3 regions of the Aeribacillus sp. FSL K6-3256 genome follow, and region 1 is predicted to be linked to each of the others. Evidence: riboswitches for the same ligand, from Rfam matches in the RefSeq annotation. Region 1 holds a riboswitch; each other region holds the start of a gene.
The links. A riboswitch is a leader RNA that binds a small molecule or an ion and turns the genes downstream of it on or off. The one in region 1 is predicted to bind S-adenosylmethionine.
Positions count from the first base shown of each region.

Region 2: linked by a shared signal. The riboswitch ahead of NSQ84_RS15535 (2,3-diketo-5-methylthiopentyl-1-phosphate enolase) and the one ahead of NSQ84_RS05060 (bifunctional homocysteine S-methyltransferase/methylenetetrahydrofolate reductase) in region 1 are both predicted to bind S-adenosylmethionine.
Region 3: linked by a shared signal. The riboswitch ahead of metK (methionine adenosyltransferase) and the one ahead of NSQ84_RS05060 (bifunctional homocysteine S-methyltransferase/methylenetetrahydrofolate reductase) in region 1 are both predicted to bind S-adenosylmethionine.

Region 1 is NZ_CP150188.1:1,029,536-1,039,662, reverse strand. Features, by position in the region: gene NSQ84_RS05080 (DegV family protein) at 1-384, shown strand, start outside; gene NSQ84_RS05075 (DUF3941 domain-containing protein) at 416-547, shown strand; gene NSQ84_RS05070 (HPr family phosphocarrier protein) at 889-1,167, shown strand; gene NSQ84_RS05065 (YajQ family cyclic di-GMP-binding protein) at 1,312-1,803, shown strand; SAM riboswitch class I at 1,905-2,026, shown strand; gene NSQ84_RS05060 (bifunctional homocysteine S-methyltransferase/methylenetetrahydrofolate reductase) at 2,135-3,994, shown strand; gene metH (methionine synthase) at 3,987-7,409, shown strand; gene NSQ84_RS05050 (hypothetical protein) at 7,644-7,922, opposite strand; partial or broken gene NSQ84_RS05045 (ATP-binding cassette domain-containing protein) at 8,219-8,724, opposite strand; gene NSQ84_RS05040 (huazacin family RiPP peptide) at 8,885-9,013, shown strand; gene NSQ84_RS05035 (radical SAM protein) at 9,088-10,127, shown strand, end outside.
Region 2 is NZ_CP150188.1:3,213,515-3,223,641, reverse strand. Features, by position in the region: gene NSQ84_RS15550 (BREX system ATP-binding domain-containing protein) at 7-261, opposite strand; gene NSQ84_RS15545 (hypothetical protein) at 261-563, opposite strand; gene NSQ84_RS15540 (hypothetical protein) at 641-850, opposite strand; SAM riboswitch class I at 1,215-1,320, shown strand; gene NSQ84_RS15535 (2,3-diketo-5-methylthiopentyl-1-phosphate enolase) at 1,399-2,622, shown strand; gene NSQ84_RS15530 (2-hydroxy-3-keto-5-methylthiopentenyl-1-phosphate phosphatase) at 2,598-3,308, shown strand; gene NSQ84_RS15525 (methylthioribulose 1-phosphate dehydratase) at 3,305-3,952, shown strand; gene NSQ84_RS15520 (cupin domain-containing protein) at 3,975-4,505, shown strand; gene mtnK (S-methyl-5-thioribose kinase) at 5,177-6,454, shown strand; gene mtnA (S-methyl-5-thioribose-1-phosphate isomerase) at 6,414-7,475, shown strand; gene NSQ84_RS15505 (carbon-nitrogen family hydrolase) at 7,542-8,324, opposite strand; gene NSQ84_RS15500 (pyridoxal phosphate-dependent aminotransferase) at 8,412-9,575, shown strand; gene NSQ84_RS15495 (fumarate hydratase) at 9,723-10,127, shown strand, end outside.
Region 3 is NZ_CP150188.1:933,021-943,147, forward strand. Features, by position in the region: partial or broken gene NSQ84_RS04600 (IS3 family transposase) at 1-273, shown strand, start outside; gene pckA (phosphoenolpyruvate carboxykinase (ATP)) at 348-1,937, opposite strand; SAM riboswitch class I at 2,206-2,397, shown strand; gene metK (methionine adenosyltransferase) at 2,603-3,808, shown strand; gene NSQ84_RS04615 (phosphatase PAP2 family protein) at 3,858-4,388, opposite strand; gene NSQ84_RS04620 (gamma carbonic anhydrase family protein) at 4,561-5,088, opposite strand; gene NSQ84_RS04625 (alpha/beta hydrolase) at 5,156-5,935, shown strand; gene NSQ84_RS04630 (tetraprenyl-beta-curcumene synthase family protein) at 5,972-7,051, shown strand; gene NSQ84_RS04635 (class I SAM-dependent methyltransferase) at 7,083-7,658, opposite strand; gene NSQ84_RS04640 (TIGR01212 family radical SAM protein) at 7,655-8,620, opposite strand; gene NSQ84_RS04645 (YtzC family protein) at 8,780-9,043, shown strand; gene NSQ84_RS04650 (GntR family transcriptional regulator) at 9,499-9,888, shown strand.

The DNA of each region.
Region 1 (10,127 bases):
CTGGAATATTTGGCTCGCGGCGGGAGAATCAGCAAAACATCTGCGTTTGTTGGCGGACTGCTAAATATCAAGCCGCTTTTGCATGTCGAAGAAGGAAAGCTGATCCCGCTGGAAAAAATCCGCGGGAAAAAGAAGCTTTACCGGAGAATTCTTGAGCTGATGGAAGAGCGTGGAGACGGATTGAATGAACAGACAATCGCCATCAGCCATGGTGATGATGAAGAAGCAGCTCTCGAATTAAAACAATTAATTGAAGAAACGTTTCATCCAAAAGAAATTATCATCCATACGATCGGTGCTGTCATTGGTGCACACTCTGGCCCCGGCACCCTTGCTGTATTTTTTCTAAATAAACATATTCAAGAAGCTTCATGGAAATCATAAGTATATAACAGTATTGAAAGGAGCTTCCTGAATGTCCAAAACAAGCGATAATGATAAAAAAGCTGTAGACAACAATGCAAAACGACACGAAAAAAATCTATTGAAGGAAAAAAATCGAGAGCTTGGAAAACGGCAATACTCAAAGAAAACGGATCATTTATAATGCCCGCCTGTCGGGCTTTTTCTTTTTTTGAAATATCTCTAAAGGCGAGTCTTCCACCTCTTCTATCCGGACGTTCTGAAAGAAAAAGACGCTTTCTTATCTTGCAGTATGCATCTTTTCTCTAGCTTTTGTTTTCATTTTTGTCTAATAAAACATGGGTGGGGCAATAACTTTCAATTTGATTAGACCATTCATTTCATTAAAAAACAGAGAAATCCAGAACGTTTCCATATTCGAAAGCGGAGGTCATTTTTTATATGTAAGAGGAAATGACAAACATGTGGGAATCTATCCTTTATTAATGTAAGATATTGTAAAATAAGTATACAAGAGGTGGCACAATGAAGAAACATGAAATTTCCGTGTATCTTACAAAAGAGATGGAGCCGGAATATGTCATTTCCCTTGTCCATGAAGCGATTAAATTTAACAGCTACATTTTATTCCAAACAAAAAAGCTCCAATTAAATGCGAAAAGCGTTTTAAGCATGCTCGGTTTTTCCGCCTTTTTAGAAGGTCATGTAGTCATCAGCGCTGAAGGAGAAGATTCGCTCGAAGCAGTAAAAAACTTGCAAGACTTTCTTTCCCCTAAATGTTCTAAAGCGACATCTTTAGCTTAATTGCATTTAAGCAGATATTAATTTCCTTGCCGTTGCTTTAAGTAACGGTTTTTTCATTTAATTTGCGAGGAACCCCTAAAAGAGTTGTTCAACTGAACGACATTCACTATAATGAATGTAAATAACGTTATTGGAGGTAAAAAGTTGGCTAAGGAGAATTCATTTGACATCGTCTCAAAAGTGGATATTGCCGAAGTGAACAATTCCATTCAAATGGCGAAAAAAGAAATTGTAAACAGATATGATTTCAAAGGATCTAAAAGCGATATATCCCTAGAAAAAGATGAGCTTGTGCTAATCTCTGACGATGAATATAAGCTGAATCAACTAAAAGATGTATTAGTAAGCAAAATGATTAAACGCGGTGTCGCAACCAAGAATATTCAGTACGGGAAAATCGAAAAGGCTTCAGGAGGCACTGTCAGACAAAGAGCCAAACTTGTCAACGGAATTGACAAAGAAAACGGGAAAAAGATCAATGCGCTGATCAAAAATACCGGGCTAAAAGTAAAAAGCCAAATTCAAGACGACCAAGTCCGGGTAAGCGGCAAAAGCAAGGACGATTTGCAAAAAGTGATTGCAGCTGTGAAAAGCGCCGACTTGCCGATCGACGTACAATTTATTAATTTTCGCTAGCTTTGCCCTGTTCACAAAATTGAAATTTTATATTGATTATTTTGATAAAATTCGTTAAATTAGGATTAATCCGTTGTTTTAAAATTTCATACGGTAAAGCGTTCTTATCAAGAGAAGCGGAGGGACTGGCCCGATGAACCTTCAGCAACCGGATTACCCAAAAACTTTGGGTACCAAGGTGCTAAATCCAGCGATGCGTAAATTTGCGCTCGGAAGATAAGAAGAAGGGGAAAATGTTCAAGAAAAAGTCTTCTTCTTAGAAGGCTTTTCTTTTTTATATAGGTGTTCGCCTCCTTGCAGGCGCCTATTTCATTTGATTGGAGGACTTTTTATGGGGCTTTTACAAGATTTACAGAATCATATATTAATTGCCGACGGAGCAATGGGGACTCTACTATACTCATTCGGAATAGACAGATGCTTTGATGAGCTAAACGTTTCAAAACCGGAAGAAATAGAACGGATTCATTCAGCCTATTTAGACGCAGGCGCAACTGTTATTCAAACAAATACATACGGCGCCAATCGCATAAAGCTTGCCAGATATGGGCTGGAAGATGATATAAAGATCATCAACCAAAAAGGGGTTGAACTTGCAAAGAGGGCGTTACAAAAAATGGAAAACAAAGGGTATGTCATCGGAACAATCGGCGGCATCCGTTCGTTTCAAAAAAGCGCCTTCACGCTATCTGACATTGCCGAAAATTTTCGTGAGCAGCTTCATGTCCTTTTATCCGAAAACGTAGATGGCATTATTTTAGAAACCTATTACGACTTGGAAGAACTGAAAACCGTTTTGCAAATAGCTAGAAAAGAAACGGATTTGCCCATTATCACAAATGTTTCTTTGCACGAACAAGGCGTCTTTCAAAATGGAACAAGATTGGCAGACGGTTTGAAAATGCTTGAAGAACTTGGTGCAGATATTGTCGGCCTCAATTGCCGTTTAGGCCCTTATCATATGCTGCAATCTCTGGAAGAAGTGCCGCTGTTTGAACATGCCTTTTTATCCGCTTTTCCAAACGGCAGCCTGCCAAGGTATGAAAACGGAAGATTAGTTTATGAATCAGATGAACACTATTTTTATGAAGCGGCTCTTCAATTCCGAAAACAAGGTGTCCGGCTTCTCGGCGGATGCTGCGGAACCGCGCCGAAACATATTCGGGCAATGGCTGAAGCTGTATCAAACCTCCCTCCTGTCACAGAGAAAGAAGTAAAAGAACGAAATGTTCCAATTCATGTTTTACCTATGAAAGAAAGTCAAGAAACTCCTCTCCCAGATATTGCAAAAAACAGACGCTCAGTGATTGTAGAATTGGACCCGCCGAAAACGCTCGGCTTGGAAAAATTTTTAACAGGAGCAAAAGCGTTGAAAAAAGCGGGGATTGATGCAATTACGCTTGCGGATAATTCCCTTGCTACACCAAGAATCAGCAATGTTGCTTGCGCAAATATTGTGAAAAGCCGTTTCCAGCTTCGCCCGCTCGTTCATTTAACATGTCGTGACAGAAATTTAATCGGCATTCAATCCCATTTAATGGGGCTGCATACTCTTGGCCTGCACGATATTTTAGCGGTCACCGGTGACCCGTCCAAAATCGGTGATTTTCCGGGTGCAACCTCTGTCTATGATTTATCATCATTTGATTTAATCAGCTTAATTAAGCAATTTAATGAAGGTTTGTCATACTCCGGAAAATCACTTGGTCAAAAAACAAACTTTACTGTAGCCGCCGCCTTCAATCCGAACGTAAGACATCTTGATCGCGCAGTTCAGAGACTTGAGAAAAAAATCAGCTGCGGAGCCGATTATTTTATTACGCAGCCGCTCTACTCGGAGAAGCTGATCGAAGAAGTATATGAAGCAACAAAACATCTGAATGTTCCGATATATCTCGGGATTATGCCGTTAATAAGCAGCCGCAATGCTGAATTTATTCATAACGAAGTGCCAGGCATTAAATTGTCCGATTCGATTCGCGAACAGATGCAAAAAGCAGGCAATGATAAAGAAAAGGGAAAACGAGAAGGACTTGCCATTGCAAAATCGCTTATTGACGCAGCATTTGACCTGTTTAACGGCATTTACTTAATCACTCCGTTTTTGCATTATGAGATGACAGTCGAGCTGACGGAATACATTCATGAAAAAGAAAAGGCAAAACGAGAAAGGAAGATTTCCCATGTATAACATAAAGGAACAGCTGGAGAAAAAAATTCTAATACTAGACGGAGCCATGGGAACAATGATTCAAGCTGCAGAATTATCTGCGAAAGATTTTGGCGGTGAAGAATATGAAGGATGTAACGAATATTTAAACATCACTTCCCCTGAAACGATTGTCCGTATTCATGAAGCGTACCTTGAAGCAGGTGCTGATATTATCGAGACAAATACGTTTGGCGGTACAAGCATCGTCCTCGAGGAATATAACTTGGGGCACCTTGCTTTTGAAATAAATAAAAAAGCAGCGGAGATTGCAAAGCGCGCTGCAGAAAAATATTCAACACCGGATTGGCCTCGTTTTGTGGCAGGATCAATGGGGCCAACGACTAAAACGCTCTCCGTTACAGGCGGCGTCACATTCCAACAATTGGCAGAAGCTTATCAAGTTCAAGCGGAAGGACTGTTAGAGGGGGGCGTTGATGTACTTCTCCTTGAGACAAGCCAAGATATGCTCAATGTGAAAGCAGGTTACTTAGGAATTCAACGAGCTTTTCAAAAGCTCAAGAAAGAAGTGCCGATCATTCTGTCCGGAACGATAGAACCGATGGGAACAACTCTTGCCGGTCAAGATATTGAAGCGTTTTACATTTCAGCTGAACATATGAATCCAATTGCCGTCGGCTTAAACTGTGCGACAGGTCCTGAATTCATGACCGATCACATCCGCACATTGTCTGAAATCGCCAATACCGCTGTCAGCTGTTATCCGAATGCCGGACTGCCTGATGAAGAAGGTCGCTACCATGAATCACCGGAATCTTTAGCAAAAAAAATCAGAGGGTTTGCAGAAAGAGGCTGGCTTAATATGGTCGGCGGCTGCTGCGGAACAACTCCCGAACATATTCGCGCAATAAGGGAGGCAATGGAAGGCTTAAAACCGCGAAAAATCGTCAAAAAGCAAAATCAACATACGGTATCAGGCATCGAGCCCCTTCGCTATGATGAATCAATGCGCCCGCTGTTTGTCGGTGAACGTACAAACGTCATCGGTTCGCGTAAATTCAAGCGTCTCATTGCGGAAGGAAAATTTGAAGAAGCAGCGGAAATCGCCCGCGCTCAAGTGAAAAACGGCGCCCATGTCATCGATGTCTGTCTCGCAGATCCGGACCGAAACGAGCTTGAAGATATGGAAAACTTCATCCGCGAGGTTGTAAAAAAAGTAAAAGCGCCGCTTGTCATTGACTCAACCGACGCCAATGTCATCAGAAAAGCGCTCGAATACTCACAAGGGAAAGCGATCATCAACTCGATCAATTTAGAGGACGGCTTAGAACGGTTTGAAGAAGTTCTCCCGCTTGTGAAACAATTCGGTGCAGCTGTTGTCGTCGGTACAATCGATGAAGACGGAATGGCTCTGACTGCGGAGCGAAAGCTGGAGATTGCCAAGCGGTCTTATGACATTTTAGTCAATCAACACGGTATAAGTCCAAGCGACATTATTTTTGACCCGCTCGTCTTCCCTGTCGGCACAGGTGATGAGCAATATATCGGATCTGCCCAAGAAACGATCGAAGGGATCCGTTTAATTAAAGAACATCTTCCCGGCTGTTTAACTATTCTCGGGATCAGCAATGTTTCTTTCGGGCTTCCGCCGGTCGGCAGAGAAATATTAAACGCCGTTTTTTTATACCATTGCACACAGGCAGGGCTCGATTATGCGATCGTCAATACGGAAAAATTAGAGCGGTACGCTTCGATCCCTGAAGAAGAGCGGAAGCTGGCAGAAAACTTATTATTTGAAACAAATGATCAGACGCTCGCACAATTTACGAACTTTTACCGCGACAAAAAGAAAGAGGAAAAAAAGCCGAAAACGGAATTAACCTTGGAGGAACGGCTCGCACAATACGTTGTGGAAGGAACAAAGCAAGGATTAATCGAAGACTTGCAGCTGGCACTAGAAAAATATGATGATCCTCTTGATATCATCAACGGGCCGTTAATGAAAGGAATGGAAATTGTCGGCGAACTGTTTAACGACAATCAGCTGATTGTTGCTGAAGTGCTTCAAAGTGCGGAAGTGATGAAAGCATCTGTCGCCTTTTTAGAACCGTATATGGAAAAAAAAGATGACAGCGGCAAAGGAAAAGTCATTTTAGCTACAGTCAAGGGCGACGTCCATGACATCGGCAAAAATTTAGTTGACATTATTCTTTCCAACAACGGCTACCGCGTCGTTGATTTAGGCATTAAAGTTGCGCCGCAGCAGCTGATTGAAGCGGTCAATAATGAAAAGCCTGATATTATCGGTCTTTCCGGACTGCTCGTCAAATCAGCCCAGCAAATGGTGTTAACAGCACAAGACTTAAAAACAGCCAACATTTCGATTCCGATTTTAGTCGGCGGTGCTGCATTATCACGCAAATTTACCGATCAAAAAATTTCACCGGAATATGACGGTCCTGTGTTATATGCGAAAGATGCAATGGACGGGCTGTCGCTTGCCAATAAGCTGAGAGAAAACCCGGATGCTTTCCTTGAGAAAAGAACGGTCGCAGTTGAGGAAAAACAGAATAGACAGAAAAGCAGCAAACCTGTTATGATCATTGAAAAAAAATCATCTGTGTCCAAACCGACCGTATATCATCCAGCTGACTGCAATCCACACATTATTCAAAACATTGATATTGCCCAAGTCGTCCCGTATGTGAACATGCAAATGCTTTTAGGACACCATCTCGGATTAAAAGGCAATGTCAAACAGATGCTTCTGGAAAAACAGGAAAAAGCGGTAGAACTAAAAAATGAAATAGATGAATTGCTGCGTTTAGGGAAAGAAAATGGCTGGTTCCGTCCATCTGCTATTTATCAATTTTTCCCGGCCTATCGCGAAGGAAACTCCATTCACATTTTAGATCCGGCTGCAAAAGATAAAATCATTGAGACGTTTACATTCCCTCGGCAGGAAAAGCCGCCGTTTTTATGCATTGCCGACTATGTAAGCGAACGGTCAGATGAAACACCGCATGATTATATCGCCCTGTTTGCCGTAACTGCTGGAAAAGACATTCGCAGCATCGCCATGCAGTTTAAAGAAAGCGGTGAATTTTTCCGGAGCCATGCGATTCAAGCATTGGCGCTGGAGCTGGCAGAAGGTCTTGCAGAGCGGACGCACCAGCTGATCCGCGACCGATGGGGCTTCCCGGATCCGCTTGACTTCACAATGCAGGAACGGTTTGCAGCAAAATACCAAGGTCAGCGCTATTCATTTGGCTATCCGGCTTGTCCAGACTTAGAAGATCAAGCGAAGCTGTTTAAGCTGTTAAAGCCTGAAAAAATCGGCATCCAGCTGACGGAAGGCTTTATGATGGAACCGGAAGCATCCGTCTCTGCCTTCGTCGTCTCACACCCTGAAGCTCGATATTTTAATGTCCTTTAATATTTCGTCTCGCCGTTAAGGGCAAGCTATTTTCGGATGCATATGGATAACGAAGTGCTCGTTTAGCACTTCGTTATCCATTTTTTATTAAATCGCCTCAAAGCTTTTCCTAACCATAAGCTTGAATAAATTGTATTAAAATAGCCTATTGCGGCTTCCTATCCGCCCGCTGAATGAAAACAACTGTTATAAACATTAGCACGATAACGGTTATCGACAAAAATAACCATTTTCTCAATAAAAATGGATCCCAAACAGGCGGATCGAATAGAAAGATGTGCGGCCATGGATAAATTCTCCTAACGTAAGCACTTCTAAAACCGTGTAAATCACGATAATCGTTAGAGAAATCTCAATGTTTTTAATCAGCACGATAAGTGATGTGCCAAAAAGCATATAGAATAATACTAAAATCATAAAATGAATCACGTTAAGACCAGATAACGAAGTCATCCCGTATTTCATCACAAAAGCGGTACATAAATGAAAAACCCCGATAATATTGACAATCAAGTACTGGAAGAAATCCATCCCAAACCGTTTTTAGTAATATGGAACTAACGTTTCATGCGCCCCTTCTTCATACATTTCACTCAGCCGATACATAAGGCACCAGCAAGTAAACGGTATAAAAAACCCTTGAATAATAATGATATTACTGTGAATATCATCTTCCTCTCTTGGAACAAACAGAATAAGCAACATAGATAAGCTAAACATCACAGCAGGGACAAAAAAAGTGAGCCCCATCGTCTTTCGGTCAAATACAAAGGTGCATAATTGCTTTCTAAATAATCTCTCATTTTAGTTCAACCCCTAACAACGGCTAAATACCGATCAATTAGTCTTGGTGCGACTTGTTTCGCCCCTTCTTCCTCTTTTTTCGCAAACACCCGTACATTCACGCCGTCTCCCTCTTCGAGAAGCTGAATCACTTCATTTTCCGCCATGATGGTATCCAATTCATTCGGCGAGACACGATATTCCCATACATATCTTTCCGCATGGGCTTTCAGCTCGGCTGGCGTTCCTTCGAATAGGACGTTCCGCTTTTTAAAACACCGATCTTTGTCCATAAAAACTCAATATCTTCGACAATATGCGACGAAATGATGACGGTATGCTCCAAACCAAGGTTTTTTAGCAAATTGCGGAAGCGAATCCGCTCTTCAATGTCCAATCCCGCTGTCGGTTCATCAAAAATTAAGATCGACGGCTTTCTCATTAACAGCTGTGCGATTCCCACCCATTTTCTCATTCCGCCGGATCATTCCATCATTTTTTTGTTTTCATGCCCTGTCAGATTGACCTTTTTAAAAGCCTCCCATATAGTTGGAAAAATTCAAAAATATGTAAAATTTTTCTGTAAATTAATGGAGTTCATCATTTATAATTTTTGGTAGAGAGGCCTCTTCACTTTCTTCCCCTAAGATGGTTGCAACAGGGTTAACGTTAAAATTGAAAGGAGGATGACAATGGCAACCTTATTCTGTCAGGTGAAATGCATCGCAACATGCGGTGCTGCATGTGCAGCTGACACAGTCTCACCGATCGCAGACGTATTAGGGTTTGCAGCAGGGGAAGCACGCTTCTTTAAAGCTTAATATCTTAATAGGCCAAGAGCCATGACGCCTTTTGTGGCTCTTGGTACTTTTAAATAAGTGAGGAGGAAGTGAAAATGATTAAATTTTTAACTGAACCATTATTATTTGATACCGAAAAAGGTAATTATTGTTATGACAACAGTACGAGAATAGTTATTCCAGTAAATAAATCAGAAAAAAACTTTTTGTCGGCAATTAAGATAGGTGACACCATTCATGAAGAAGACTTCCAAAAAAATAATCTAAATGAATTGCTTCATAAAATTGTAAAATATAACCTCTTTCAATCAGATTTTCAATTGCCAAAAATCACTGAACAATTTATTAAAGAAAAATTACTGACAGAGGGAATATCGCATCTATGCTTAATTGTTACCGATGCTTGCAATTTCAGATGCAAATATTGTATTTACTCTGATCATTATTTTTACTCAAAGAATTTTTCAAATAAACGTATGGATTTTCAAACCGCAAAATCCGCTATTGATTACTATATGAATGTAAATATTAAAAGTATCCAATACAACCCCAATTTAAGTATATCCATTGGATTTTATGGGGGAGAGCCTTTAATAAACTGGAAACTTATAAAACAGGTTGTTGAGTACACCAACGATAATTACAAAAAGGTATTTGACAATATTTTCTTTTCAATAACAACCAATGCATATTTATTAACTGAAGACAAAATCAATTATATGTTTGATAAAAATTTTTCTATTTCTGTAAGTTTAGACGGTGATAAGGAAAATCATGATAGAAACCGGGTTACAATCAATGAAAAGGGAACGTTTGACAGAGTTTTTAAAAATCTGGCTTTAATGGATGATATATATCGGGAAAAAGTGAGACTAAATAAACCGGTACTACCTTATGGAATATTAATAACTTATGATAATTTAACAGATTTTAGTAAATTAGATAAATACTTTATGGAGCATCCTGAACTGGATAAGCGGATTCAGCGAGTAAACAGGGTAAGTAATATAAATACTGAGTACTATAAAGGTGTCCAGTTGGAGCAATCATATTTAGAAAGAAGAAAAGATTTTATCAAAGGACTCATTGAAAGAGCGAAAGATAAACAGTTTGAAAAGAAAGCAACTAACTTTTC
Region 2 (10,127 bases), 1.6 Mb from region 1:
CTAGGACTAATAATTTAAAAGAGAATGGACATCGTTCCCCTCTTTTGCAGCGTCTAATACGAATATAAATTCACGTAAAAATGTCCTTGGAAGTACAGTGATTTCCTGTTCAAAGGCAACAGTAAATGATTCAACATATTGCTTAATAAATGTATCATCAATAACTGTCTCTGGTATCCATTTGTGTACCATACCGTGGATTTCCCTAACTTTATATGAAACTTCTATTAATTGTTCAGTTGAGAAACGGTTTAATTTCATCAATGGGGTTGAAAGTACACCACTAACCCTTCCATTTTTTGTGAAGATAAAGGTTTAATTCTAGAATATAAAACATCATGTTCTTTAATTGATCGATCCTCGTTTTTAATTAAATCATCCGTTCCAGTAAATAACATATAACATCCTTTCCTTACATACGATTCACTTATTCCTAGCAATTTAGCTAATTTGTAATTCGAGAAATCAGGATTCAACTCAATTGCTTGTCTAAGTTTTTCTAAGTTCTTATCCGTTTTATTGCGCTGTTCTTTTAAATACTCCTCACGGCTTTTTACGCCCATTTCCCGGCGTTTTTGTTTCCTTCTCCGCTTTTCATTCGCATCTATAATCGTGCTTAAATGGCGTTGTTCGTCCTCTGTTATATCTTATCTAACCATTCAATTAATTTTTTATTGCTGATATTATATCCAGCGCCAGGATACCCTTTTTCTCTAGCTATTCGGTTTGCTTCTTCGTTATTCCGTGCATAATAGGCCTTTTCAGCGCTTCTGGTGGATCTTCTTAAAGGCTCATTAAACTGTAAATTAAACGTTAGCGTTTGTTTTAAGGCTTCTTCTGGATCATTCAAAAAGCAACATAACCAATAACGGTACAAGAAACAAATTGTCTCACGATAACCAGTAACGTTATAATTGCGTAATTCAACCAGTTTTTCTAAGTCTAGTAATCTAGCATGATGCGATCGGAAGACGTTAAAAAGATGTTGTACCTTCTTTTTTCGTCCTCTTTTTTTAGGCTTTCCTGTTTTGGCTCAACCTCAAGTTCCGGAAAATACCTCAAATTGTAAACTGCACCATTAAATAATTGTAGCATGCCATCAGAAAAATGTAAGCGAATTTGAATCGAATATGATGTAAAAAAGTGTTGACAGAGGGGAAGGATAGTGGCATAATCCAAGTAAACGAATAAGAATTATAAAGTTAATAATAAAACTCTTATCAAGAGCAGGTGGAGGGATGAGCCCAATGAAGCCCGGCAACCGACTCATATGATGAGCACGGTGCTAATTCTCCCAACAGAGATGTTGAAAGATAAGAAGTTGTTTTGACAAAAAACCTCTTCTTATTGAAGAGGTTTTATTTATATAAAAAAATCTGAATGAAGAGGATTGAAAAAATGGGTCACGTAACAGCAGTATACCAAATCATTGCGAAACGAGAAGATTTAGAAAAAAAAGCAGAAGGCATTGCTCTTGGATTAACGGTAGGTTCGTGGACTGACCTTCCTCTTTTAGTGCAAGAGCAGTTAAAAAAGCATAAAGGACAAGTGGTTGAGATAAAAGAAACAGGCGAGGATCCATCCTCCGGCAAAACGATTGCACAGCTTCACATTCGCTTTCCGGGAGAAAACTTTTCTAAAGACATTCCTGCCATCTTAACGACAACTTTTGGAAAATTATCACTAGATGGAGAAATAAAATTACTAGATTTGCAGTTTGACGATGAGATCTTTCGGTATTTTCCAGGTCCTCGATTTGGAATTCAGGGGTTACGAGAAAAACTTGGCGTTTACGACAGACCGTTAGTGATGAGCATCTTTAAAGGTGTAATTGGACGTGATATGGATTACCTTCTTGCCCAATTGCGGGAGCAGGCTCTCGGGGGCGTCGACTTAGTAAAGGATGACGAAATACTTTTTGAAAATTCGCTCACATCATTTGAAACAAGAATAAAGGAAGGCAAAAAAGTTCTTGATAACGTGTATCAAGAAAAAGGGCACCGAACTTTGTATGCGGTCAATTTGACGGGAAAAACATTTGAATTGAAAGATAAGGCAAGAAAAGCAAAAGAATTAGGTGCCGATATTTTGCTATTTAATGTTTTTACATATGGCCTCGATGTGCTGCAAGCATTAAGGGAAGATGATGAAATCGCCCTCCCAATTATGGCTCATCCGGCGTTTAGCGGATCGTTTACTTCATCCGAAAAATATGGGCTCTCTCATTCCTTATTGCTTGGAAAATTGATAAGAATTGCTGGAGCAGATTTTTCGTTGTTCCCTTCACCATATGGCAGCGTTGCATTGGAGCGTGACAAAGTTTTAAAAGTGAAAGAAGAATTGGTGAAGGAATCAGTTTTAAAACCAGTTTTTCCTGTTCCATCTGCTGGCATTCACCCGGGTCTTGTTCCCATTTTAATTCATGATTTTGGAAAAGATTGTGTCATTAATGCAGGAGGCGGTGTTCACGGTCACCCGCAAGGTGCTAAAGGCGGAGGAAAAGCTTTCCGTCAGGCAGTTGACGCTGTTTCCCGGGGTGTTCCCCTTAATGAAGCAGCTGAAGACATAGAATTACAAGAAGCAATTCGGCTCTGGGGATGGAAGGAGGCACCGTCCAATTGAAGCCAGTAATATTTTGTGATTTTGATGGAACGGTGACAAAAAAAGATAACATCGTTAGCATCATGAAGCGTTTCGCTCCAAAAGAGTGGGAGCAATTGAAGGATGGCGTCCTTTCCCAGTCGATTAGTATTCAGGAAGGAGTCGGCAAGATGTTTGCACTTCTTCCATCTTCTTTAAAGGGTGACATCATTCACTATATTTTAGAAACTGCAGAAATAAGGGAAGGATTTCGCGACTTTGTTCATTATGCGAAAAACATGAACATTCCTTTATACATTGTCAGCGGCGGAATCGATTTTTTTATTAAACCGCTGTTGCAGCCTTTTGATTCTATTACCGCACTGTTTTGCAATAAAGCGGATTTTAGCGGAGAAACGATCACCATTCATTGGCCTTATACGTGTGATGAAAAGTGTCCCAACCAAAATTGTGGGTGCTGCAAACCGACAATTATTCGGCAAATTGCAAATGCTGACACTCATTCCATCATCATCGGGGATTCCGTCACAGATTTAGAAGCCGCGAAGATTGCAGATACAGTTATTGCACGTGATTATTTATCAAAAAAATGTCAAGAATTTTCTATTCCTTATCAATCTTTCGAAACATTTTACGACTGTATTGACATTTTAGAGAAGACAATAAACAAAACAAATTTCATAGAAGAAAAAGGTGGCGCAAAATGAGTGTCGTTTTAACTCGTGTTCATGAGCTTGCGGAGATTAAAGAGGAGCTTGCTGCGAGGGATTGGTTTATGGGGACAAGCGGCAATTTAGCCATAAAAGTTCAAGATTCCCCGCTTCAGTTTCTTGTGACCGCAAGCGGCAAAGATAAACGAAAAAAAACGAAGGAAGATTTTTTGCTTGTAGATGGAGAAGGAAATCCTGTAGGCGCAACACAGCTGAAGCCTTCGGCAGAAACGCTATTGCATTGCGAAATATATAAAAGAAGCAAAGCCGGCTGCAGCCTGCATGTACATACGGTTGCAAATAATGTCATCTCCGAACTTTATGGTGACGCTGGAAAAATTGTATTTCAAGGACAAGAACTGATAAAAGCGTTTGACCGCTGGGAGGAAGATGCAGAATTACAGATTCCGATTATTTATAATTATGCCCATATTCCTACATTAGCAAGCACTTTGGGCGATTTCGTGAAGGAGGATAAAGGGGCAGTTCTTATTCGCAACCACGGAATTACTGTATGGGGAAAAGATGGCTTTGAAGCGAAGAAAATTTTAGAAGCTTGTGAATTTTTATTTCAGTATCAGCTTGCTCTTATTCAAGCAAAAGCCGGTCTCCTTGCGAGTACAGGAGCTTTAAATAATTAAACATTTTAAGGAGGTATTTTACATGACAACGATTAAAATTCAAGGAACAAACGAAGTTATCAGCAATCAAGAGGAAGTGATTTCATTTTTAAATCAACAAGGTGTTATTTACGAGCAATGGGATATTGCCAAATTACCAGAGCATTTAAAAGAGAAATATCTTTTAAATGATGAGGAAAAACAAACGATTTTACAATCTTTTGAAAATGAAATTAAAGATATTTCAGCAAGACGCGGCTACAAAGCTTGGGATGTCATTTCTTTAGCAGATCATACGCCAAACCTTGAAGAGCTGCTGAAAAATTTTCAGCGTGAACATCATCATACAGATGATGAAGTGCGCTTTATTGTAAGCGGCCATGGAATTTTTGTTATTCAAGGACAGGACGGGAAATTTTTTGAAGTGCATCTTAATCCGGGAGACCTTATTTCTGTTCCAGAGGGCAGACGCCACTATTTCACATTAGCTGATGACCGAAAAGTTGTTGCGATCCGCATCTTTGTGACAGAAGAAGGCTGGGTGCCAGTTTACGAAAAAGAAGAAGTAAATTAAGTTTACAAAAAATTTATGAAAAAGCGGCTTTAAACATTCACAGCTGCAAGCTTAACATCATCTTTTTCATATAACTGGCTGCTCTTCGGATACACAATTCATCCAGCTCAGTGAACAATGTTCCTGAATGCAAAGAAACTATGAAAATACCACAGCGGCTGCTGACCCGGTTTTAATAGGTTTACACATTTTTGCGAAGAAGCTTGCAGCTAAAAGAGCACCACAAAAATAGGCTTGTCTTATGTTACAAGAGGATATAGTTTCACTTGAAAACCAAGTAAACACAGATAATTTATCAAGTATTATGGCGGGATGGGGAAAATCAAGAATAAATGATGCAGATTTATATTTTTAGGAAGGGGCTGTCTTCAAAAGTCAAAATCCATTGAAAACGAAACATCATAAGCATTGATATATCAACGTTTCTAAAACATTAAAGGGGCGTCTATAAGCCGGAAAATCGACTTATTAGACAGCCCCCTCTATTTAATGGATGCGGCGGCTGCTTTGGATCTAGAAATCCGAATCCATTTGGAGCATTTGCCGAAATCGGCTTTTACAAGCAGGTGACGAAGTGGTCTTGTAATAATGTCGTCCCCATATTGTGAATGGATATTATGAAAGACTCTTTTTTCGCTTTATGACAAACAAAGATAGAGGAGGGAATTTTTTTGAAGGATTTTACAACATATTTTACGATGACTGAGCAAGATGTCATCGAATATGTACAGAAAAAACTCGATATTTTTGAACAAAACGCAGAATTGGAATGCCGAGAGATTGGCGATGGCAACTTAAATTATGTATTTCGAGTCGTTGATCAAAATAGCGGCCAGTCTGTCATTATTAAACAAGCTGGTCCGGTTGCGCGTATTTCAGACGCCTTTAAAGTTTCACCAGATCGCAATCGGATTGAAAGCGAAGCATTGAAGCTGCAAGGGGAATTAGCGCCTGGATTTGTACCTAAGGTTTATTCGTATGATCCGATTATGAATTGTTGTGTGATGGATGATCTATCTGACCATGAAATTATGAGGACAGCTCTTTTAAAACATAAAAAATTTCCTTTGTTTGCCGACCATATTACAACGTTTCTTGTCAACACCTTATTGCTTACTTCAGATGCCGTTATCGATCATAAAGAGAAGAAAGCATTGGTGCAAAAATTTACAAACCCAGAATTATGTGAAATAACAGAAGATCTCGTGTATACAGAACCTTTTTACGATTGTGAGCAAAATGATATATTTCCAGAAACGCGAGAATTCATCCGTGAAGAAATTTGGAATGATTCAAAGCTTGCATTGGAAACAGCTAAACTGAAGTTTGATTTTATGACAAAAGCACAGTCCCTCCTCCACGGCGACCTTCATACCGGTTCCATTTTTATAAAGGAAGATTCAACAAAAATAATCGATCCTGAGTTTGCTTTTTATGGACCTGCTGGGTTCGATATTGGGAATGTGATTGCAAACCTTATTTTCGCCTATGTAAATGCAAGCTTTACAATTGAAGATCAAGAAACAAAGGAAGACTACTTGCAATATATTCAACAAACAATCTCAGACGTAATAGAGCTGTTTACAAAAAAATTTTTACATGCTTGGGATGAGAATATAAAAGAAAGAACTGCAAGTGCACCTAGTTTTAAAGAATGGTATTTAAATTCCATCCTTGAGGATGCCTCAGCCGCTGCCGGACTTGAATTATGCAGAAGAATTATTGGGATCGCCCATGTAAAAGACATCACGTCAATTGAAAATAAAGAATCCCGAGCTTTGGCTGAAAAAATTTGTTTAACAGCTGGTAAAACCTTTATTCTTGAACGTGCAAACATTCGTACAGGCGACGACTTTGTGAATGTTTTATTACAAAGTGTCCGCAAATTTATTGAAGGGGAAAAGTTTTATGACAGCAGTAAAAGCCATTCAATCCGTACAACTGGATGATGAAAACAATACGGTGATCATACTCGACCAAACGTTATTGCCGAATGAGAAAGTATTTCTGCATCTTTCTACTCCAGAAGAAATATGGGAGGCCATTTACCATCTGAAGGTTAGAGGAGCGCCTGCGATCGGAATTGCTGCTGCATTCGGTGTTTATTTAGGCACGAAGCAATCAAAAGCGTCGACTTATGAACAGCTTTTGGATGATTTTCAAAAAATCAAACAGTATTTGGCTTCATCGCGGCCGACTGCAGTGAATTTATTTTGGGCTTTAGATCGCATGGAGGATAGACTGAAAGTAGAAAAAGACAAAAGCATCGAGGAAATTAAAAACGCACTGAAGGAAGAGGCAGAACATATCCGTAATGAGGATGAGCAAGTCTGTTATTCGATCGGGGAGTATGCCCTGTCATTATTAAAACCCGGCTGGGGTCTTCTGACCCATTGCAATGCAGGAACAATTGCGACGGCGAGGTATGGGACTGCGTTAGCTCCCATCTACTTAGGCCAAGAAAGAGGCTACCATTTCAAAGTTTTTGCAGATGAAACAAGACCGCTTCTTCAAGGTGCACGTCTAACTGCATGGGAATTGCAGGAAGCTGGTGTGGATGTAACGTTAATTTGTGACAACATGGCATCCATTGTGATGAAGGAGGGAAAAGTACAAGCGGTTTTAGTCGGGTGTGATCGAGTTGCCGCAAACGGAGATGCTGCCAATAAAATTGGAACTTCCGGAGTGGCAATCTTAGCAAAATATTATGGAATCCCGTTTTATGTTTGTGCTCCGCTTTCAACAATCGATTTAGATTGTCCGACAGGGGAACATATACCGATCGAAGTGAGAAAAGCAGAGGAGATCACGACAAAATGGTATGAAAAACCGATGGCGCCGGAAAATGTGCAAACATATAATCCGGCATTCGACGTGACCGATCATGAACTCATTACGGCAATTATTACAGAAAAAGGGATTGCCTATCCACCCTTTACCAAAAGTTTAAAACACATGAAAAGCGTTTAATTGCCTTTTCATACAAAAACCCCTTAAAAGGGAATGCTTTCACATTCTTTTAAGGGGTGTAAAATTTTATTCGAAATATAATTCCGGACGTCTGTCTTGAAAAATAGGAATGGTTTTTCTTACACGGTCAATTTCTTGAAGATCCAGTTGGGCGTAAAAAATTCCTTCATCTGTTTGATCATGAACAAGAAGCTCGCCCCAAGGGGCAATGACCATTGAGTGTCCATTAAATTCATTATTTTGATCCGCTCCGACCCGGTTTACTGCTACAACAAACATTTGATTTTCAACTGCCCGTGCTTGGAGAAGCAATTGCCAATGGTCAATTCGCTTTTTCGGCCATTCGGCAGGAATGAACATAATGTTTGCACCTTTTAATGCATGGGTGCGAATCCATTCCGGAAAACGCAAATCATAACAAATAACACCACCGCAAGTGATGCCGTCCAGCTCAAATATATTTACTTTTTGGCCGGCACTCATAAATTTATGCTCATCCATCAATTTAAACAGATGAGCTTTGTCGTATTCAGCGGTGATATTTCCGAATCGGTTGACAACGTACATGGTATTAAAAAATTGTCCGTTTTTTTCCGTTGCAACTGAACCGCCGACAATATTGACATGATATGTTTTAGCAAGGGATGTCAGCAGCTCAATTGTTTTTTCTCCATTTTTGTCTGCAAGCTCATCAAGCTGATCAAGGGCGTATCCTGTATTCCACATTTCAGGCAAAACAATTGTATCCGCTTGATGGCTTGCTGCTTCTATTATATTTTTTTGAGCGATTTCATAGTTTTGGTCCGGTTCGCCTAAAATGATATTCATTTGTATACAAGCAACTTTCATGATTTTCAGCCCCTAGACATTTTTATATAAAGACTATAGAATTTTTATGATAATTTCAACTATTTTTATAAAAAAAGGTGGATTAGAGTGGAGATTTCAGAACGTTTAAAAAAGCTTCCAACACAATTTTTCTCTGCCCTTGTGAAAAAAGTGAATAACGCTGTAGCCGAAGGAAGAGATATTATTAATTTAGGACAAGGAAATCCTGACCAGCCGACTCCCCCGCATATCGTCAAAGCGCTGCAAACCGCAGCAGAAGACCCGAAAACACATAAATATTCACCATTTTCAGGTCTGATCGAGTTAAAACATGCGGCTAGTGAATATTATAAGAAACAATACGGAGTCGATATAGATCCAGAAAAAGAAGTGGCGATTTTATTCGGTACGAAAACTGGACTTGTTGAATTGCCGATGTGCCTATTAAATGAAGGAGATCTAATGCTATTGCCCGACCCGGGTTATCCAGACTATTTATCAGGCGTTGTTTTAGCCGGGGCTCAATTTAAAACGTTCCCGCTGTTGGCAGAAAATCGGTTTTTACCTGATTACAACGCCATTCCGTTGGAGGATAAAGAAGCGGCAAAATTGATGTATTTAAACTACCCGAACAATCCGACAGGAGCAACGGCCGATCTTAAGTTTTTTGAGGAAACGGTTACGTTTGCAAAGAAGCATCGAATTACCGTTGTCCATGATTTTGCGTACGGTGCGATCGGCTTTGACGGCAAAAAACCGACCAGCCTTCTTGAAGCGGAAGGAGCTAAGGACATCGGCATTGAAATGTACACATTGTCGAAAACCTACAATATGGCCGGCTGGCGCGTTGGATTTGCTGTAGGGAACCAGAATATCATTGAAAGTATTAATCTTATTCAAGATCACTTATATTGCAGCCTTTTTCCAGCAATACAATTAGCAGCAGCTGCCGCATTAACAGGCGATCAGTCGTGTGTAGAGGAGCTTGTCTCCCTTTATGAAAAACGGCGAAATACGTTTATCAATGCTATTCGGCAAATTGGCTGGAACGCCCAAGCTCCGAAAGGATCATTTTTTGCCTGGCTCCCTGTTCCGAAAGGATTTACTAGCGAAGAGTTTGCCGATTATTTGCTTGAAAAAGCAGATGTCGCCGTTGCGCCAGGAAACGGCTTCGGGCAATATGGAGAAGGATACATACGCGTTGGTTTATTAGTTGATGAGAGCAGGCTTTTAGAAGCGGTTGATAGAATTCGCAAGCTGAACCTTTTTTAACTGCTGCAATGAATGTTGAAACACTCTCCTTATCCCCCTAAAAAAATGATCAGCACGTGAATGCCTTTCCAATCAAAATTAAAAGAAGTATAATAAAAATTGTGTTAAGTGGGAGTTTTTTGACTGAATGTAAGGGGGATAAGCGGGATGGAAAAATTATATGAGAGTATGTATCAATTAATTGTGGAAACGTCTACAAAATTGCCGAAGGATGTCCGCCGCGCTATTTTGAAGGCGAAGCAGCGTGAAAATGCTGGTACAAGAGCTGCGATGTCGCTGGCCACGATAACCGAAAATATTAAAATGGCAGATGAAAATGTATCGCCGATCTGCCAAGATACCGGATTGCCGACATTTAAAATTAAAGTGCCAGTCGGTATCAATCAAATTCAAATAAAGGAAACAATAAAAAAAGCGATCGCTCAAGCGACGAAGGACGGGAAGCTTCGCCCGAACTCGGTCGATTCGCTCACTGGAGAAAATTCCGGCGATAACTTGGGCGAAGGGCTTCCAGTCGTAAAATTTGAACAATGGGAAAAAGATTATATGGAT
Region 3 (10,127 bases), 97 kb from region 1:
GGTTCCAATATACCTCTCATGGTTTTAAACGTAGGATAGACCAAGCAGGGATGACACAAAGTATGTCAAGAGTAGGCAGATGTATTGATAATGGGCCAATGGTATCTTTTTGGGGAACGCTTTAAATGCGAGAAGTATTATTTACATAAGTATCAGACATTTAAAGAATTAGCTCTTGCGATGGATGAGTACAACCGCTTTTATAATTATGAAAGGTATCAAAAAAGATTAAGCGGCTTTAGCCCCATGGAATATAGAGCTAAAGCCGCTTAGGTATATTTTTATTATTTCTACAGTCTACTTGACAGGGGACAGTTCAAAGCTGTAGCCGAAAGTAAGTAATTTTTTTATATGATTGGACCGCCAAGTTCTTCAATTTCCTTCGGAACGTTCGAGAATTTTTTGAAGTTCTCTTTGAATGCTTTTGCTAATTCATACGCTTTTTGTTCATAAGCGTTTTTATCACTCCATGTTTTAATAGGCTGTAAAACTTCATCAGGCACTCCTGGAACATGAGCAGGAATCGCCAGCCCGAAAATAGGGTCTTTTACAGTTTCCACCTCATCGAGTTCGCCTTCCAATGCTGCCTGAACCATGGCTCTTGTATAAGCAAGTTTAATTCGTTTTCCTACTCCGTATTCTCCGCCGGTCCACCCTGTATTGACTAAAAATACTTTCACATCATGTTCTTCGATTTTTCTTCCGAGCATTTCAGAGTATCTTGTAGCTGGAAGCGGAAGAAATGGTGCGCCAAAGCATGTGGAGAACGTTGTTTTAGGGGAAGTAATACCCCTTTCCGTTCCAGCAAGCTTGCTCGTATAACCGCTTAAGAAATGATACATAGCCTGTTCTTTCGTTAATTTGCTTATTGGCGGTAGAACACCGAACGCATCAGCTGTTAAAAAAATAATAGTGTTAGGGTGACCCGCAATGCTCGGTTTAGCAATATTGTCAATCGCTTCAATTGGATAAGCCGCACGGGTGTTTTCTGTTAATAAGGAGTTGTCATAATCAGGAATTCGTGTCGATTCATCAACCACAACGTTTTCCAAAACGGAACCGAATCGAATCGCGTTATAAATTTGAGGTTCTTTTTCTTCAGACAAACCGATGCATTTTGCATAACAGCCGCCTTCAATATTAAAAATACCAGATGAAGACCAGCCGTGTTCATCATCACCAATTAATCGGCGTTTTGGATCGGCGGAAAGTGTTGTTTTGCCTGTTCCCGATAAACCGAAAAAGAGCGCGACATCGCCTTCTTGACCGACATTGGCGGAGCAGTGCATTGAAAATATATCTCTTTCTGGAAGCAGGAAGTTCATGACGGAAAAGATAGACTTTTTCATCTCGCCTGCATATTCAGTTCCGCCGATCAGGATTATTCTCTTTTCAAAAGAAATAATGATAAATGCTTCTGAGTTCGTTCCATCCACAGCTGGATCTGCTTTAAAGGAAGGAGCGGAAACAATCGTAAACGGATTTTTATGCTCCTTTAAATCGTCTTGGCTTTTCGGACGGATAAACAGTTGGCGAGCAAATAAATTTTGCCACGCCAATTCATTGACCACTTGAATTGGAAGACGATATTTTTTGTCAGCTCCGGCAAATCCGTTAAAAACATAAATTTCATCTCTATTTTTTAAATATTGTATGACTTTTAAGTACAGTTTTTCAAAAACTTCTGATGAAATTGGCTTGTTGACGGGTCCCCAATCAATTAAATGCTTGACAGAATCTTCTTCAACGATGAATTTATCTTCTGGTGACCGGCCGGTATATTTGCCTGTTGTAACCGAAACTGCACCTGTATTTGTTAAAAAACCTTCTTTCCTAGCTAAAACTTTTTCTACAAGTCGTGCGACTGGTAAATTATGATATGCATTTGGTCCGCTGATCAACGAAGCTAATTCATTTGATACATCTACAATATTCATATACATACCATCCTTTTTTTGCATATTTGAAATGGTTTTATAGAAATAGTATAACACATTCGCAAAAATAATCCATCCTATTTATCGATTTCTGAAAATAATGTTTTTACTATATATTTTGCCTTCATTTTTGGGCATCATACGAATCATGATTGATCAGCTGATACTGAAATAATGGATATCAGATGATTTGGAAAATTACAGAGAAGCTTTATTTATTGTTGACAAGTACTTTTTTGCTCCTGTATGATATACATTTGAACGGATACTCTTATCCCGAGTTGGCGGAGGGACAGGCCCTATGAAGCCCAGCAACCGGCTCGTTGAAAGAAGACAGTAGAATATGGCTTTCAAAATCCCGGTATTCTATGGACATACAACATGATGCGAAAGAATTCCATATTCATAGACGAGCAATGGTGCTAACCTGATGCAAGGTTATATCCTTGAACGATAAGAGTGAAAGGCAATGATGTTTATAACAACCTTTCCTCTGGCAGGGAAGGTTTTTTCTATGTATAAGAGAAATCTCGTTTAGCCAAGTTTTTCTTATCGTACGAAATTTTGATATGTTTACAACAGTGGTGAGGGAATGAGTTCCGTGTCAATGTCAAGGAGTGTAGCACTCCATAAACATCATTTTAAGTTTGAGGAGGAAGCAGTAAATGACAAAAAAGCGCCGTCTGTTTACATCTGAATCCGTAACGGAAGGGCATCCGGACAAAATTTGCGACCAAATTTCAGATGCGATTTTAGATGCCATTTTAGAAAAAGATCCGAACGCACGTGTAGCTTGCGAAACATCTGTCACCACCGGACTTGTATTAGTCAGTGGAGAAATTACGACAAGCACGTATGTGGATATACCAAAAATTGTGCGAGAAACGGTCAAAGAGATCGGCTATACGAGAGCTAAATACGGTTTTGATGCTGAAACTTGTGCTGTTTTAACATCAATTGATGAGCAATCACCCGATATTGCTGCAGGGGTGGATAAAGCTTTAGAAGCGCGAGAAGGACAAATGACTGATGAAGAAATTGAAGCGATTGGCGCTGGAGATCAAGGGTTAATGTTCGGTTTTGCATGCAATGAAACGAAGGAATTAATGCCTCTCCCGATTTCCATTGCCCATAAGCTTTCACGCCGGCTTACAGAAGTTAGAAAAAGCGAAGAAATTCCTTATTTGCGTCCGGACGGAAAGACGCAAGTTACGGTAGAATATGATGAAAATGAACAGCCGGTTAGAATTGACACAATTGTCATATCGACTCAACACCATCCGGAGGCAACTTTAGAACAAATTAAGCAGGATATTAAAGAAAAAGTAATTGATCCGGTTGTGCCAAAAGAACTGATCGATGAAGAAACAAAATATTTCATCAACCCTACCGGACGTTTCGTTATTGGCGGACCACAAGGAGATGCAGGATTAACGGGACGAAAAATCATTGTCGATACTTACGGAGGCTATGCGCGCCATGGCGGAGGAGCTTTCTCAGGAAAAGATCCGACGAAGGTAGACCGATCTGCAGCTTATGCGGCTCGTTATGTAGCGAAAAATATTGTCGCAGCCGGACTTGCAGACAAATGCGAGGTTCAGCTGGCCTATGCAATTGGTGTAGCGAAACCTGTCTCTATTTCTGTTGATACGTTCGGTACTGGCAAAGTAAGCGAAGATGTTTTAGTTGAATTAATTCGCAATAACTTTGATTTGCGCCCAGCTGGCATTATAAAAATGCTTGACTTGCGCCGCCCGATTTACAAACAGACAGCTGCTTACGGTCATTTCGGACGCAACGATCTAGATTTGCCATGGGAACGCACAGATAAAGCGGAAGCTTTGCGCGAACAAGCTCATCAATATTTGTAAAATAAAAAAGGTGTCCAATGCGATGCATGCATTAGACACCTTTTTGCTTTTACGGTCCGAATGCGACAAAACAGATGGTGCCTGCTGAAGCTCCTAGAACTATTCCCGCCAGCACATCTGAAGGGTAGTGTAGGCCAAGAAAAATTCTTGATAGTGCCACACTGAATGCGAGAGGAAGCAAAATCCATGTTAAGGCTGGAAAAAAGAGCAAAAATGGTGTAGCCACTGAAAATACAGCTGTCGTATGTCCAGAAGGAAATGAATGGTCAGTTAACGGATTTTCTAACACTTTTGTTTCAAATAATGTAAGATAAGGCCGTCTGCGTGGATAAATTCTTTTCACAATGAAAACCGGAATATGACTGAAAAAAAGAGCAGCTGAACTTGCCAAGGCAACAGTTTTTACAGGTTCATTAAAAAATAACATCAGCATTAAACATGTTGCAATTGAAAAAACAGCCCCTCCTAAATGAGTAACATACCGAAAATAAACATTCAGTCCTTTTCGTTCAAAATGCGAATTAATCAGTTTGAACAACTTGCACTCAAATTGGTAAAGCTGATTCAGCAGTCTGCCCATGTTAAAGTTCCTCTTTTCAAAAAGCAAAAATTCTTATAAAAAATTTTCTCTCATATTTATGTAAACTTCAACAAATCTAATAAAAATTTTACAAAATTTTAAAAATACATGAAGCTGCCCGGTAAAGAATGACATTTGAAAGAGAAAGTTTTAAAATGTTTTTATAAGCAATTTATATGTTGTTCATACGAGCAATATTTTTATAATATTGAGCTTTTTCGATATACTCGCGACGGATGCGTTCCATATCTTGAAGATCTTCTTCTGTTAATTCTCTAATCACTTTGGCGGGTCTTCCGAATGCTAAAGTTTTCTCAGGTATCTTTTTGCCTGGCGGGACAAGACTGCCTGCACCGATAAAAGCGCCTTTTCCGATTTCTGCTCCATCCAGAATAATCGAACCCATTCCAATTAGAGCTCCTTTCCGCACAATCGCACTATGGAGCAGAACTTGATGGCCGACGGTTACATCATCTTCAATAATTAACGGTTTATTTGGGCTCTGGTGCAGACAGCATTGGTCTTGAATATTGACCCGATTTCCAATAATAGTTGGGGCGACGTCACCGCGAATAACCGTCTGAAACCAAATGCTTGATTCATCTCCTATTTGAACATCGCCGGTGATTGTGACAAAATCAGCTATATAAGCCGAATCGCTAATTATAGGTTTTTTGTCTTTATATGGATAAATAACCATGGGAACCATCCTTTTCTTTTTTTCATATTATAACAAATTTTCCGTCATGTTCGGAAAGGAGTTAATTATGTGGAAATGGGTAAGTTCTACTCCTAAAGCTGCGATTGTCATCATTCATGGAGCTGGAGAACATCATGGACGTTACAAATGGCTGATAAAAAAGTGGCAAACAAACGGGTACCATGTTGTCATGGGGGATTTGCCAGGACAAGGAAATTCATCCTCCAGACGGGGACATGTCCAATCGTTTGATGAATATATTGATGAAGTTGACCGTTGGATCAGGGAGGCTCAATCTTTCCAATTGCCGCTTTTTTTGCTGGGGCATAGCATGGGCGGTTTAATAGCCATACGTACGCTGCAGAGAAATAAAATTCCGTTAAACGGGGTCATTTTATCTTCGCCATGTTTAGGAATTTTGCAAAAACCGAGTAAAGCGCTCGATCTTTTGGCAAAAGGATTAAATATTTTCGCGCCTAGGGTACGCTTTGATTCCGGTTTGACAGTTGAGATGGCAACGAGAAATAAGGAAATTCAAGACATAAACAGAAACGACTCCCTTTACGTAAGAAAAGTTTCTGTGCGCTGGTACAGAGAGCTTCTTCATGCCATTGAACTAGTATTTCAGCAGCTTCCGCAGTTTCCAGATGTCCCTCTTTTCGTCATGCAGGGAGGAGAAGACAAAATTGTTGATAAATCAGCAGTTCAAAAATGGTATAGTCAGTTGAATCTCACGGAAAAGAGCTATAAAGAATGGGAAGGACTATATCACGAAATTTTTAATGAACCGGAAAGAGAACTTGTTTTTCAAGATGCGTTGAGATTTACAGAAAGCCATTTAACATAAACACTGGAATTTTACAATGAAGAGGTGAGTTGATCTTTGAGTATACCTGAACACCCTATCAGCCTTATGTCAAGAGTTTATAGGGAAATTCTTCCGACCGTCCATTATTACTTAGATGGGTGGAAAAAAAAGGCTGAGGAAATACCGAATCCTGAATTGAGAAAGCAGGCGCTTGCAAGCATAAATACGAAGGCATTTCATTGCGAAGGAGGAAGCATTTTAGCGCTTTTGTCGAACTCTCATATAGAGGAATGCATAGAGTTTATCGTTGCTTATCAAACGATTAGCGATTACTTGGATAATTTATGCGACAGAAGCACTTCTTTTGATCCGGAAGATTTCCGCATGCTGCACCAATCAATGAAGGATGCGCTGTCGATTCATGCAGAATTAAAAAATTACTACCAATTTCGTGAGGACCAAGATGACGGCGGATATTTAAAAGAGCTTGTCATGACATGCCAAAGAATGCTGAGCCAATTGGAGAACTATCCGGTTATAGCTGGCTATTTGATGGAGCTTTGCGAATATTATTGTGAACTGCAAGTACATAAGCATGTAATAGAAGAGGAAAGAGTGCCAAGGCTAGTACAGTGGTTCGAACAATATAAATCTTCCCTCCCGGATATGCGGTGGTATGAATTTTCTGCCTGCGCTGGATCGACATTGGGCATTTTTTGTTTAGTCGCCTATGCATTTCAGCCCAGCTTTAACGAAGCGATTGCCAAAAAAATTAAAGATGGTTACTTTCCATATGTGCAAGGGCTTCACATTTTATTGGATTACTTTATTGATCAAGAGGAGGATCAATTGGAGGGCGATTTAAATTTTTGCAGTTTTTATGAAAGCACATCAGAAATGATGGAACGATTAGCTCATTTTGTACATGAAGCGGACAAAAATTTAAAAGGTATTCCGAACGAAAATTTTCATAAATTAATTAACCGCGGATTGCTCGGCATTTATTTATCTGATGACAAAGTATTAGTACATAAAGATTTAGGAAAGCTGGCTAAAAAATTAATAAAAAAAGGAGGAACAACCTCCGTTTTCTTTTATGTGAATGCTAGGGCATATCGAACGTTCCGAAAATGGAATTTGATTAAATCTTCTTGATGGATAAAGCTAGCCGGGATATTATTCCCGGCTATTTTGCTTTTTCGATTGCTACAATAAACGGAGGGGAATTTTTTTGGTTTAAAAAACGATATTCAAGTACATGAGCAGTATGTTGATCGATTTGTTCGGCAAATTTAAGAAGCTCATCTCTCTCACGTTTTCCTTCCGGATGGCCGTGATAAACGACCAGCACGATCATTCCACCGGGTCTTAATATGGATAAAAGCTGCTTTACTGCTTCAATAGTTGATTCTGGTTTTGTCACAATGTTTTTTTGGCCACCGGGCAAATAACCGAGATTAAACATCGCACCGGCGATATGATTGTGATGTTTTTTCGGAATCGTATTGAAAATGTCATCATGACTGGAATGAAACAAAGTAACACGGTCGATTAAACCGGATTCCTTCAACCGTTTTTCTGTCTCTTCAAGCGCTTGTTTTTGAATATCATATCCAAACACATGACCTTGTTCGCCAACGAGTTGTGCTAAAAAGACGGTATCATGTCCGTTCCCGACTGTTGCATCAATAACGATATCGCCGTTTTGGACAGCGGAAGCCATCAATTTTTTTGCAAATGGAAGAATGCGAATGAGGTTCATTTTGACATCACTCGATCTTTTGTATAATACTTCCCTTGGTAGCTGTTTCGTTTTTCGAGTTCGGCATCAATGGCATTCAGCACTTCCCATTTGTTAACGCTCCACATCGGCCCTATCATTAAATCGATCGGACCGTCGCCTGTAATGCGATGAACGATCATTTCGGGAGGCAGTACCTCTAGCTGATCGCAAACTAATTGTACATATTCATCAAAGGATAAAAAGCGCACCATCCCTTTTTCATATTGCTTAACCATCGGTGTACCTTTTAACAAATGGAGCAGATGAATTTTAATTCCTTGAACATCCAGCTTAGCAACTTCTTTTGCAGTTTCCATCATCATATCGTACGTTTCAAGCGGAAGACCGTTTATGATGTGTGTGCAAACTCGGATTCCGTGCTTTCTGAGCTTGTTAACTCCTTCCACATAACATTCATAATCGTGCGCACGGTTAATTAAATCAGCGGTCCGCTGGTGAACGGTTTGCAATCCTAATTCAACCCAAAGATATGTCCTCTCATTTAATTCCGCCAAATAATCAACAACATCGTCAGGCAAACAGTCAGGCCTTGTAGCAATGGACAAACCGACAACTCCTTCGAGACCTAATACCGTTTCATATTTCTCACGAAGAACTTCCACGGGTGCATGAGTGTTTGTAAATGCCTGAAAGTAAGCAATATACTTTCCGTTTTTCCATTTCTCATGCATTTTGCTTTTAATGTCGTGAAATTGCGTAACAAGATCATCAGCTCTGTTTCCGGCAAAATCGCCCGACCCTGCGGCACTGCAAAACGTACACCCGCCATGTGCTACCGTACCGTCGCGGTTTGGACAGTCAAATCCTCCGTCTAAAGCAACTTTAAACACTTTATCTCCAAATGTATTTCGTAAATGGTAATTCCATGTATGATACCGTTTGTTGTCATTCGTATACGGAAATGGATTGTGGTTCGCCAATTCCTACTCCTCCTGTTTCGATATACTATCAAGACATTTTACCATGATTGCCAAACCAATCTCAAATAAGAATTTACCAGCTTTTTTCATGATGGAGCTTGCAGAAATAGCGAAAAATACAGTTGATGAAGAAAATTCTTCATCAAGGAGGGGATTTGTTTGGCTACTAGACAATCCGTGGAAGAGTGCATTCAACATTGCCAGCAAGCATTGGAATATGCAAATGAGCAATATATTGAAGGGCTGAAACAGGAGCATTACAATGATGAAGAATATACAAATGCACAGCAAAAGCTTCAAGATGCACTTGCAGAAGTGGAAAAACTCAGTTTAAGCGCAAATGACCAGCAGCGGGAGCAGCTTCACCGCATGCGCCTTCAACTGCAGCACCTTCAAAATGAGATGATTTTGCTCGATCATTAAAATTCCAGGGCAAAGCCTGATTGTAGGCTTGCCCTTTAATTGCAATTATGATTTTTCATTTATTCTTTAGCCGATTTGATCTTATATATAAATTTGCATAGGGAAAGAATGGTTTTTGGAATAAAAACGAAAATATAGAATAAAAATATCTTTCAACAGATTGCGCAATTACCGATATAAAAGCTCGGCTCAATGCGAATGAACGATTACATTTTAAAACAAAATCGGGATCAGTTTGTTGAACATCAGTCAAACTTCTAGAAAAAGCTGCTATACGACTATGTACATCATAATTTTTCCCTAAGATCAAGAGCCCCCGAACGAGTGAAATCATTCAGTGTTTTTTATATGCGGAATCAGAAAATGTTGATTGCATCTTTTCTGTATTATGTGTACTATATAATGTAGTACACATAATACAAAAGAGTCCTTTTTGTAAGAAAGAAGGGTATTTGATGTTTGAAATTGACCCGAGAAGTGCCACTCCGATATATGAGCAGATCATAAAAAAAATGAAAGAACTATGTATCAAAGGTGTGTTAAAGCCTGGCGATAAACTGCCCTCTGTAAGAGAGATGTCTTCCATGATTATCGCTAATCCTAACACGGTTTCAAAGGCTTATAAAGAGCTGGAAAGAGAAGGCTTGATTGAAACGCTGAGAGGACGGGGGACATTTGTATCGAAAATGGTGCAGAAAAAGCTGGATGAAGAGAAAATTGAAATAATTAAAGAGGAGCTGCGGCAAATTATGATCGACGCATTTTATGCAGGAATCAGCTTTGAACAAATATACCAATGGATGAAAGACATGAATAACGAATTTGCCAATGCTTTTCATAAATAAAGTTTAGCAAAGAAAAAGTATTTGAATCTCTGCAGCGTGAGTTTCAGCTTGTTTGGCTAAAACGGTTCAGAAAAGATAAAGGAAAAACTTTGTTCGGAGGGCATATCTTATTCTTCTCGGTGTTATTCATGCAGCTTTGGCTGTCCATTAGCTAGCTAAAAAATCCCCGGAAAAACGGCATAAATTCAATTAAACCAATGCGTATCGGTAAGATTCTTGTATGAACCATGCGAGTAAAC